DNA from 3 places in the Salicibibacter cibi genome. Region 3 is predicted to be linked to each of the others. Evidence: predicted binding sites of a transcription regulator. Region 3 holds the regulator's gene; each other region holds the start of a gene.
The links. Region 3 encodes LexA, which represses DNA repair genes until DNA is damaged. Its sites were predicted from a motif close to CGAACATATGTTCG; they were not measured.

Region 1 (4,090 bases), 890 kb from region 3:
ATAACTTATACCATTCTTGCCGATATAACAAATGAGGTGAGGATTTTGAGTTATGATTGGCAAGGAAACGAGCGAGTAAAGCAAAGAAGTTGTTAAAGGGGACTGGTTCGTTAGTATCAATTGTGAAGTCGCTGACACTAACGATTATTCAGTATCACATCTTGAGCCTATTGGGATTGATCTAAGGATAAAAACATTGGCGACGATAAGCAACGCGAAAACGTACAAGAATATCAATAAAAGTGATAAGATGCGCAAGATCGAGAAATGATGTCGTCGGTTGCAACGTATTGTTTCTCGAAAATATGAAACGAATAAGGAGGGGGACCGTTACCGAAAAACACGCAACATTATAAAAACCGAAAAAGAGATCATAAAGCTACGAACACGTTTAAATAACATTCGGAAAGATTACATTCACAAAATGACGAGTGAGATCGCGAGAACCAAACCATCTCACATCGTGATTGAGGATTTAAATGTCAAAGGAATGTTAAAGAAGAAGGAAACCACCGATCCTGCAATGACTAACGTTACGTTGAAAAAGATAACGCTAATAAGTAGGGTGAGTTACATCCGAATTTACGCCCTCAGAGTGTTATATCAAATGGGAGTAGTATTCTTCATACAAAATCGGACACGTTGAACAGGGAAGAAAACAGAGAATCTCTTTTTTCAGAGGCTCTTCACCAAAATCTATGGCTGACAAACTAGGGGCAATTATGGTTGGTAGTGACCGCTACGGAAAAACCCTACGCTTTCCGTGGGCCCCGAGCTCAGCCTCCTCGGAAAAAAAGACGTTCGCTTTTTTCCTGCGGGGTCTTCGCCCTGCGCTTTCCCACAGGAGTCTACGTGTTTTTCCTTCGCTCGCTAGTGGTATTACCATATTTAATCACGAATACCAACCATTGATTTTAGTGTTGACTCTTTACAGATTTTTATAAGTTTTTCGTAACGGAGACGCAAATGTTATGGACGATCATTGCCGTGTTGATTGTGCTTTGGCTGCTCGGGTTTATCGGCGGGACAGGCGGGCTTATTCACCTTCTGCTTGTGATTGCGCTTATCGTTCTCGTTTTCCAAATGATCACAGGGCGGCGTTAAAAAAGGTGACCTTCGGCGTCTGCAACATTTCTTGCAGGCGCGTTTTCACCAAGGAGGGAGATTTGTATGTGGTGGTGGGCGTATACCCACGACGGACCGGGGTTTACCATGTTCGGGCCGGCGCATATGGGAGTGATCGTTTCATTACTTCTCGCGTGCGTGTTAATTGTGTTGGCAAGAAACTGGTTCCAAGGGTCAATTAGAAAGCAAAATCTCTTTCGCTTTGGCTGCGTTGCGATTTTCATTGCCGGGGAAGTGCTTTTGCAGATCTGGTACATAGATGCAAGTGCTTGGGATCCGTCATTCGCGTTGCCGTTGCATTTAAGCAGCATCGCATGGATCGCGGCGATTTTCATGTTGTTGACTCGCAACCAAACGTGGTTTGAAATCACGTTTTTCGTAGGCGCCGGCAGTGCATTTTTAACCATTGTGACGCCGGATGTCGGCAACTATGGCTTTCCTCATTTTCGCTTTTTTCATTTTTTTATTACCCATGCCCTTGTAATCGTAGTTGTTGTCTATATGATGGCGGTGGAAAACATGCAGCTTCGTTTTCGGTCGGTTTTCCGCGTATGGTTGTATTTAAACGGTTATGCGGCGTGCATGTTCATCTTTAATCTGTGGGTGGACGGGAATTACATGTATTTAATGGAAAAACCGCCGGGTCCTTCCCCATTTGATTGGTTTGGCCCTTGGCCGTATTATATTTTCGCATTGCAAGTAGTGGCGCTTTTTGTATTTATCGGGATGTACGGTTTTTATTGGTGGTTTTTCCGTAAATTCCCTTCTTCCGTAAACAAACGATCACCTTGAAGATAACGGGTCATACACCGTCCCGTTTGTCTTTTTAAATGGGCATTTACATAGCGGTTCTGACCTTCGTAACGGTTGCATAGATAACCGTAAGTGGAAAATGTCTCATCGACATCGATAGATAGACGCGGATGCTTCGTTGTTTTTGCACGCGTTTGAGTTGCTGAAGGTCGTTCTGAAGAGAAGCGAGCGCTGTTTGAACGATGGCCATGTAGGGAGTTTTTGATGTGCATGTTTTGTTGCAGGGTGCCCTTGGTCTTTTTCGAATGTTTTTTCACCAACGGCAAAATCAGGGCGTAATGGATGAAGGTGAGGTCGGTTTTACGTACGAACATGTTTTTTCGGAAAATGCAACGTCAGTATATCGAATAAACATTCGTACATTCAAGAGGGAACTTTTGCAAAATGTTTTAGGAAAGGGTTTAAATGTGCAGCCAGGCGGGTATTGAACTAAAAATAAGTGAAATGTATTGGCCGCGGTCGAATTATACCTGTATGAGGAAATCAGGGGGGATAGTAATGGCAGCGTCAACATATGAACATGAACTGTTTGAAAAGTTGAAAATGATTCGAAAAGGATATCGGGCGCCCAGGCAAGTGGTGCAATCGCTTTATGCCCGTATGATGTTGGAATATTCCGTTTATACGTTTACTAAAGAACGTTATAAACGGTTAATTGATGAAGCGCTGGATGCGAAAGATGAGGAACGTTTCCGCGCGCTAAGTAACGAATATAGCGAATGGTGTGCCCGTTACCAATCCGGGTGTACGATTTCCGAGCATGGTTACGAGATGGAATGTAACTTTGAAGACAAAACCGACATCGACAGCTGAGGCTGTCGATGTTTTACTTAAACTTTCGAGATAAAGCCAAGTTTTCTAATAAAAAGGAACCTGTTGATATTCGAAACAGGAGAGGTTCTTTTTTCTTTTGCTTTTCTTTTGGCTCTTCACCAAAATCTATGGCTGACAAACTAGGGGCAATTATGATTGGTAGTGACCGCTACGGAAAAACACGACGCTTTCCGTGGGCCCCGAGCTCAGCCTCCTCGGAAAAAAAGAAGTTCGCTTTTTTCCTGCGGGGTCTTCGCCCTGCGCTTTCCCACAGGAGTCTGCGTGTTTTTCCTTCGCTCGCTAGTGGTGTCACCATATTTAATCACGAATATCAACCATTGATTTTAGTGTTGACCCTTTCTTTTAGCTGCCTTTATACTATTCTTTATAGCTGACATCATTAGTTGAGGCATTATTCTTGAATTGAACGTGTTAATGCCGGATGGCTTGTATTTTACTTTGTTCATAAAGAGGTGTGTCTGATGAAATTCGCTTGGATTGCTTGGTGGATCGTAAATGCTTTTTGGTTAACCTTATTTGCAGTAGGATCGTTTTTTTTAGCACAAAGAGACGTAGATGCGACTGGTGCAGTTCAAACGCCTGGAATCATTATGTTAAGCATTTTGACTTTGGCAATGGCTTTTGTCATCCCTTTGCTCATTCAACTTGGTTGGTTAGTTGCAATGTTAGTTGTAAAAAACAAAAAAAATAAAGAAATGACGGTTCAGGAATAGGGGATGGGACGGAATGTAAAAGTGAAAATCAATGTGTACAAATGGCATAATTAACATAGAAAGCTTATAAGTGCATGCTATAATAGCGACCGCCCATGCTACTACATGGAACGGTCGCAATAGACTGATCCCCCGACAAGAGGGGGGTAGCGCAGACAATAAATCCTTTACGCCCCTGCTAAAGTGCAGTGCACGACATGTCCATCGGCATACATAGCCTTTCCGGGAACTTTCCCTATAATTAAGGACTGCTGAATAACGGAAAAAGACTGACACATAAGCATTTTCCGTTGCTGTTGTCAAAGCTGGATGCAAGGAAATCCATCCTATAAGCAAAAAAACCCTTGCACTTCTGGCAATGTACGGAGGGACGGTGCTGCAATGGCGAGACTCCAGCGGAAAAACGGACGCGTCAAGCCCCCGCAGCGCCGGTTTTGCGCGAGGAGGCTTGACCGTTCGTCCGCGGAAAGCGAAGCCATGGAAGCGGCATCCCGGCTTCAACTAATATATGTAAGTTGTTCAGCAATCCCTAATTAACATGCTCAATATCTTGGTTTCCCCATTCCTGGGCACCCTCGCATCCCCTTTTAAGCCTAACCGGTTGG
Region 2 (4,090 bases), 330 kb from region 3:
CAAACCCAAACAACGCCTCCGACACACTCCACCCGTCCTCATGCGCATAATACGCCGCCCCTTCAAACAACGGCTGCAGATGCATCGGCTTCCACACCGGCCGCGCCTCAATAATATCCAAATGGCTCACGCCCGCCTTCTCAGGATCCACCGTCAACGCCGTCAGCCACCGATTCGACTTACTGCCCTCCAACTCAGGCATAAACGCCACCCCCGGCAACCCACTCAACGACTCATCATACCGCGCAAAAACAGCCCGGCGCTGCCCCACACGCTCATCCAACACGTCCAACTGCCCGCGCCCCACACCGGCAACAATATTGCTCATGCGATAATTAAACCCAACCTCACTATGCTCATAATGGAGCGCCGGCTCCCGCGCCTGCGTCGCCAAAAACTGTGTCCGCTCCAATGCTCCCACATCACCGGAAACCAGCGCACCTCCGCCGGACGTCGTAATAATTTTATTCCCATTAAACGAATACACACCAAAATCGCCGAACGTACCACTCTTCCGGCCTAAATACTCACTCCCCAACGACTCCGCCGCATCCTCAATAACAGGCACCCCATACGCCCGGCAAATCTCCATCAATCGATCCATCCGCGCACTCTGCCCATACAAATTCACGACAATCACAGCCTTCGGCAACGTCCGCACGCCGCTATACGTAGCCAATGCTTTTTCCAATGCGTTCACTTTGTTAACCAACGGCACGATCCAGTTTTACTCAAAAGCTTCTTAGTCAAATAAAAAAATGCGTTTTCGATTGCTATGTTGTAATGAAACCCATTTTCTATTTATAATCATTCATCGGTTTCGCTGTCATCTCATCGGTTTAAGCATAGCAGGGATTCAATATGTAACATCGGCCCCAGGTCACACTCTGCTTTATTCAAACACAAGCCTCACAGAAATCGACACACGCCCAATGCCAATTATCTCTTATATTAAGGGTATTTTTTTCGGTTAAAAGCCAAGCTATATTAATTAGCTTGGCATCACACTTTTATTCATTTTTCTCCTCAATTTCATTTACTTCATCGATGTCTAAACCGGTGATATCGGCGACTTCTTCCGAAGACATTTTCTTTAACAGTCGCCTTGCAATATCTCTAGACTTCTCTTTTTTTGCTTCTTCAGCGATAAGTCTTCCAACCTTAGTCATTCCCATCCACCTCCTTAACATTGTAGCGAATTCGTTGCTAACAAATTTATCCGTTGCTGTGAGTATGCCTGCAATAACTTGCATTTGCTGCCGTTCATCTTTGATTTGTTTTGCCAATTCTACAGAATCCCGCACGTTCTCCTCGCGGCTCTTCGTGGTATGCATTAAGGGGAGGATACTCAGTTTCATGAGTTCCTCATGAGTCAATTCCTCTCCTCTTTTTATTTTATCACTTATTTTCTCCAGTATCACATCTCCATTATAATCGCTAAGCAATATGGGTTTCGATTGGATCCCTACATCCCCAGCATTTAAACCTTTTCCAACTCTCGCTACATCGCTTGTGTAGATAACCACAATATGAATAGGTTTAATGCTTTTGCCCTCTCTATACGCTCGATCCAAAATCCTTTGAGTGTAGTCAAGGTATTTAATGTGATTTTCAATGATTGAATGATTGCTTTCATATTCCAACATGAGGATAGATCCATCTTCCAGTAAAAACTGGGTATCCGAGCGCTTTTCATTAGCACTCACCTTTGGAAGGTTGCTGGGCAATAACTGTTTAATCTTGGGCATGTCTTGCAAACCAAAGACATCTAATGTTGTATCCTTATACAATTCACTCAAAAATTTAAATAGTACATCTTTATTATGATACGAAATCCCTTCAGACATATTTTTGTCTCCTTTGCTTAAAGGTGATTGCCAGTTGTACTATTTCAATTATTATAATAGCAGACTCCGTAACATATAACAAACATTTGTTCTAAAATAGTCGCTGGGATTATCATTACTGTAAATCATGAACGAGAGTCATTAGACGTACGGTGCATGATTACGGGCGATTGGTTAGACTAAAAAATATTCAAACCGGCGAGGATCCACCTGCCGGTTTTTTAGGTTTAAATATTACTATGGCCAAGATGATCATCTCATTACCTCAACAACCTCTCAACAACCCCAATCACCCTACTCTGCTCCCCCTCCGTCATACTCGAACTAGAAGGCAAGCACAATCCATACCGAAACAGCTCATCCGACACACTCCACCCGTCCTCATGCTCATAATACGCCGCATCCTCAAACAACGGCTGCAGATGCATCGGCTTCCACACGGGCCGCGCCTCGATATTCTCCGCACTCAGCGCTTCAATAATATCCAAATGACTCACGCCCGCCTTCTCAGGATCCACCGTCAACGCCGTCAGCCACCGGTTCGACTTACTGCCCTCCAACTCAGGCATAAACGCAACGCCAGGCATATCTCCAAATGCATCATAATATCGCTCAAAAACACCCCGCCGCTGCGCCACACGCTCATCCAGAACGTCCAACTGCCCACGCCCGACACCAGCGACAATATTGCTCATCCGATAATTATACCCAACCTCACTATGCTCATAGTGTAGCGCCGGCTCCCGCGCCTGCGTCGCCAAAAACCGCGTCCGCTCCAATGCTCCCACATCACCGGACACGAGCGCTCCCCCGCCCGACGTCGTAATAATTTTATTGCCATTAAACGAATACACACCAAAATCGCCGAACGTACCACTCTTCCGGCCTAAATACTCACTCCCCAACGACTCCGCCGCATCCTCAATAACAGGCACCCCATACGCCCGGCAAATCTCCATCAACCGATCCATCCGCGCGCTCTGCCCATACAAATTCACAATAATGACAGTTTTTGGCAAAACACCGGCGTCACTCGCTTCCCCCAACGCACGCTCCAACGCCCCAGGCGACATATTCCACGTCGCCGGCTCGGAATCAATGAACACCGGCCGCGCACCCTGATACAAAATCGGATTCGCAGTAGCCACAAACGTCAGCGAGGAACAAAACACAACATCCCCCTCGCCCACATCAAGCTGCCGCAACGCCAAATGAATCGCCGCCGTCCCCGAACTCAGCACGGACGCACCGGCAACACCATTGTACGCCGCCAACGCTTCTTCAAACGCGTTCACATTGTTGCCGAGCGGCGCGATCCAGTTTCGCTCAAACGCTTCTTGTATGTATCCTTGTTCATTTCCGCCCATATGCGGAGCAGATAAAAAAATGCGGTCTTGTTGTTTTGACATAATAAATCCCTCTTCTATGTATAATACTTACTCTAATCCAGTCTGTAACAACAACCCCGGATCCCAGCGCTACAATCGCCCACAAACCTTCCAGAAATCGACACGTATCTATTCCTATTATCTCTTTTTTACCATAAAATTAAAAGAGCCATCGGCGAATTTTCATTGCAAAGAACCGTGAAAAACACGAACTTTATTAAACATTTCATCCCATTTTGAGCACAAAAAAGCCTCAGCGTTATATTGGTACGGAAACGACCACTTACGCGAAGGCTTGATCTCGTTTATAAATGACTTGACCTGTTTTCATAATTTCTACCAAAAAACCGCTGCGATCCTTATTTTTTTCCACCAATATGGGTTCCATTCGTACATCGATGTCACTGTCAGTATGTGCTGTGCCATTCCCATAAGAACCAAATAAAACAACCATGTCAATTTTTCATTGTCTACTTCGGTTTATTCGTAATCCCATAAGGTATATGAGCCGAGGGAAAAGCATGGGCCACATCATCAATATTTGCAGCTTGATCATCGAAAAAGATATGTGGCTTGTATATGTCTAACACCTTCCGTTTACTCATTCCACCTAAAAAAATGGCTTCATCTACTCTTATATTCATCTTCCTTAAAGTGGTAACGACACGGGTATGAGCAGGCGCATTCCTCGCTGTAATGACAGCAATCCTGATCTTAGGCTTCACAGATGTATCTTCTTCTCTTGAGAGCTCTTTGCTTTGGATTAAATGGATTTTACTTAGAAAACCATGAAGAGGCCCCTCCGCCATTGCTTCCAAGCCATGTTCTTTTTCATGTTCCTGGTAAACCGACAAG
Region 3 (4,090 bases):
ATCGGTTCATGGGTCGGTCCGTCTTCGCCGACCGCAATGCTGTCATGGGTAAAAACATAGGTAACGGGAACACCCATTAACGCTGACAAGCGAACGGCCGGCCGCATATAATCGGAAAAGACGAGAAAGGTTGCTCCATACGCGTGCAAGCCTCCGTGTAAGGCAATGCCGTTTAACGCTGACGCGGTGGCAAATTCCCTCACCCCAAACCAGACATTACGGCCTTCACGGTTGTCCTTCGTAAAATCTTCATACGCGTCCATCAATGTATTATTGGAAGAGGCGAGGTCGGCAGAACCACCGAACAGCCCGTCCACTTGAGACGAAATCGCCTGAATTGTTGCCCCTGAAGCTTTTCGGGTGGCAAGTGTATCTTCTCCGGCAACGTAACTCGGCAACGTTTGCAACTGATCCGTTTGCCAATCACGGTCAAACGCGCGCCTGAGTTCTTCGGCTTTTTCCGGAAATGCCTTGCTGTACCCCTCAAATGTTTTCATCCATTGTTGATACCCATCGACGGCTTCGTCTTGTTTCTTTTCAAAATAAGCACGAACATCATCGGGAATATGGAACGGTTCGTGATCCCATTCATATGCTTCTTTTACGAGCGTGGCTTCTTCATCTCCAAGCGGCTTCCCGTGTGCTTCATTTGTGCCTGCACGGTTTGGCGAACCAAAACCAATAACGGTTTTTACTTCGATAAAACTCGGACGGGGATCTTCTTTCGCCTCTTTAATCGCGCGGTCAATAGCCTCAACATCATTACCGTCTTCGATAAAGATCGTGTGCCAGCCATACGCTTCATACCGCTTGCAAACATCCTCCGAAAACGCGCGATTCAAATCGCCGTCGAGGGAAATATCATTGGAATCGTAAAGCACAATCAACCGTCCCAATTGCTGGTGGCCGGCTAAAGAAGCGGATTCCGAAGCGACGCCTTCCATGACATCCCCATCACTGCAAATCACATACGTATAGTGGTTGAATAATTCATATCCTTCCCGGTTGTACGTTGCGGCAAGATGGGCTTCTGCCATTGCCATCCCTACCGACATGGCAATGCCTTGTCCGAGAGGGCCGGTCGTCGCATCTACCCCCGCCGTATGTCCGTATTCTGGATGGCCGGGTGTTTTGCTCCCCATTTGCCGGAAGTTTTTCAACTCTCCGAGACTCAAGTCGTATCCGCTTAAATGAAGCAAACTGTACAGCAACATGGAGCCGTGGCCTGCGGATAAGACAAAACGGTCCCGATCCCACCAACCAGGTTTCGTCGGGTTATGTTTGAGATGCCTCGTCCATAATGCAAAGGCCATCGGCGCTGCACCCATGGGCAACCCCGGGTGGCCTGCATTTGCTCGATTGACGCTGTCGATGGACAATGTCCGTATCGTATTAATGGCGCGTTTTTCTATGTTTGAAGTCAATGTTTCCATCCTTCCCTTTATGAATTGTCTCTATTGTTATGATATATGGTTTCTAAAAGTAAAACAAGAATATCTTTCATCCTTTTTAGAAAACCGGGCGTTTCGCCAAGCTTTTATGACGAAAGCTTTCGTCCAATTTATGCAGGCAAGAAAATTTGAGTTATATTTTCTTATCTGCTAAGAAAAAAAGCGGCGCATCACTTTGACGAGCGATGCACCGCTTTTTATCGTTAGTAAGAACGGCGGTTGCCTTTTGCACTGCGTAATTTTTCCGGGGTTACTTCGTTTCCGTTCTCATCGACGACGGATACATTTTGAATCTGCTGTTTAAAAGAGGTCCTGAAATTCTGTAGATATTCTTCCCGCAAGCCTTTTTGCTCGTCTTCCTCATCTGCAGTCAACCCCGTCGTTTTCTGTCGTTTGGCTAATTCATTAATACGGTCAAGCTTTTCATCGGATATCAATGAAGCTCCCCCTTATAGAATCATGAATGATGCTTAACGACACTATAACGTTCATGCCCGCAAGAAATCAACAGGCAACAGTTCATATTATAACCTAAATGAATGGCTGAATATAAATAGTCCCTGATATGCTTTCTTTTTCGTCCCCATTCTTTTATTCCCTCTACCAATCCGTATGTTCAACCGGTGTTGGCACAAGTGCTGTTGTTTGAGGATGCCCTTCCGCTTCCGCCTCACTTGTCCCAATCGAGTGATCGGCAACCAACGTCATAATGATGATAGAAAGGGCGAATAAAAACAATAACATGCGTTCTTGTCCTTTTCCGCGTTCTTTTCCAACTTGTTGGTTCATTATAAGAAAACCTCCGAAACGTTTGTTCTATTTATTAGTATAGCAGAACTATCGTTCGTGTCAAGCATTTTAAGGAACTAATGTTTGCAAACGTTTGTTTTATATGATAAGCTATAAAAAATAAATATTAACGAGGTGAATGAAATGAAAAAGCTTTCGCAACGACAAGAAACGATCCTTGCATTTATTAAAGACAATGTAAAAAAGAAAGGATATCCGCCTTCAGTAAGAGAAATTGGGGAAGCGGTCGATCTTGCCTCGAGCTCAACCGTTCACGGCCACTTGGCCCGATTGGAAAAGAAAGGGTATATTCGTAGAGACCCGACCAAGCCAAGAGCGATTGAAGTCCTTCATCTGGATGAACAAGGAAACGAAATTTCCGAAGCAGACAAGCCGGCAAGTGCTTATGTTCCTTTAATCGGAAAAGTAACCGCAGGCGTTCCCATTACAGCCGTCGAAAATGTAGAGAGCTATATGCCGTTGCCCGACGATTTTGTCGGAATTGACCAGGTATTCATGCTCACCATTGAAGGAGACAGCATGATTGACGCAGGAATTCTTGATGGTGACCAGGTGATTGTGCGCCAACAACCGACCGCAAATAACGGTGATATTATCGTAGCGATGACGGATGAACAAGAAGCAACCGTCAAACGCTTTTATAATGAAGGGAACCACATCCGATTGCAGCCGGAAAACCAAGCGTTGGAACCGATCATTCTTGACAATTGCCAAGTGCTTGGAAAAGTAAGCGGTGTCTTTCGTACGATCTCGTGAAAAAATTGCAAACCTAAGAGGGCGGGAAGATCAAACGTTTCCTTCCCTTCCCAATTTCAGGGTTTAAGTTGACATAATAATATTATTGGAACTTAATTCCGTTTCTGTTTTACTATATGCACATCGCATATCTGTTTAGAACGGCTTGATTATTTTTTCTTCCCGTTTCGGTTTTTCTTTTTGCGATAATGCCCTGCTGTGATCAGTACAGCGAGAATCAACAGCCCGGGCATGGAAGCCGCGATCGCTAAAAAAAGACCAATTTCCAACACACCCATCACCTCGCGATCTTTGCCAATATGGTATGTATAAACGAGCGCGAGGTGATGCGACGAATGATTAGATTGGCACGTTGTTGATGAGACTCCGAATGATGGATTGGTTCGGCGTAATGGTCGTCATGAAGGGGTCCATGAAGACCGAAATAACGTTCGGAGCTTCGATTGAGTAACCATGAGGTGTCCATGGAGCCCGAACGGAAATATGCGGTCTCCACTCTCGCTCTAATCAAAGAACCTTTTCCACGAAAATAACCCCCGAGCTGATTTCGCTCGAGGGTACCTTTACACGCGCAACGTGCAGGGAATTTTTTTGTTATTCATTCTCCAGAATCGAAGAGACAATATGCAAAGAGTCCCATTCTCCCCCGGAGACGCTTATAATCGGATACTTTTTCGGATAAAAATTGTCTCTAATCTCCTCAACGGAAAGCCCTTCTTTGTGAAGATGTTTTACCTCTTCGGAAAGGTTCTCAAGGTGATCCAGTTTTTGCTTTAACATCTCTTTCCCGTTTTCTACATATCCGGCATGACCACAAAATAACGATTCAAAATCATAAGCGAGCAATGTTCGGATGGAATCCATCGTTTGCGGAATGGATTCGCTGCTCATAATGACCTTCGGTTTCGGTGAGACAAATAAATCCCCTGAAAATAGCGTACCGTTTTCTTCATCGAAAAGCGCGACATGATCATCGGCATGACCCGGTGTATAAATAACTTTCCATTCCCGATTTCGAGATTGGATCGTACCATCGAGTAGCGTGGCCTGAAACCCTTCCCGCTTCCCCCAAG

Region 1: HUG20_RS20110 (YhjD family protein) is a predicted target of LexA. The motif match lies at 2,283-2,296, and genes of this name have one in related genera.
Region 2: HUG20_RS11235 (RpnC/YadD family protein) is a predicted target of LexA. The motif match lies at 1,927-1,940, and genes of this name have one in related genera.

The regions. Positions count from the first base shown of each region.
Region 1 covers NZ_CP054706.1:2,785,206-2,789,295, reverse strand. Annotated here, with positions in the region: gene HUG20_RS20005 (transposase) at 281-646, shown strand; gene HUG20_RS13905 (lmo0937 family membrane protein) at 967-1,104, shown strand; gene HUG20_RS13900 (YwaF family protein) at 1,171-1,917, shown strand; gene HUG20_RS20110 (YhjD family protein) at 1,863-2,252, opposite strand; gene HUG20_RS13895 (IDEAL domain-containing protein) at 2,437-2,751, shown strand; gene HUG20_RS13890 (DUF3923 family protein) at 3,234-3,485, shown strand; gene HUG20_RS19590 (hypothetical protein) at 3,859-3,990, shown strand.
Region 2 covers NZ_CP054706.1:2,225,546-2,229,635, forward strand. Annotated here, with positions in the region: partial or broken gene HUG20_RS11230 (DegT/DnrJ/EryC1/StrS family aminotransferase) at 1-694, opposite strand, end outside; gene HUG20_RS11235 (RpnC/YadD family protein) at 1,011-1,847, opposite strand; gene HUG20_RS11240 (DegT/DnrJ/EryC1/StrS family aminotransferase) at 2,108-3,256, opposite strand; gene HUG20_RS11245 (nucleotidyltransferase domain-containing protein) at 3,519-3,689, opposite strand; gene HUG20_RS11250 (5'-nucleotidase) at 3,706-4,090, opposite strand, start outside.
Region 3 covers NZ_CP054706.1:1,891,312-1,895,401, forward strand. Annotated here, with positions in the region: gene tkt (transketolase) at 1-1,424, opposite strand, end outside; gene HUG20_RS09695 (DUF896 domain-containing protein) at 1,655-1,888, opposite strand; gene HUG20_RS09700 (hypothetical protein) at 2,052-2,240, opposite strand; gene lexA (transcriptional repressor LexA) at 2,385-3,017, shown strand; gene HUG20_RS19485 (hypothetical protein) at 3,167-3,289, opposite strand; gene HUG20_RS09710 (MBL fold metallo-hydrolase) at 3,612-4,090, opposite strand, start outside.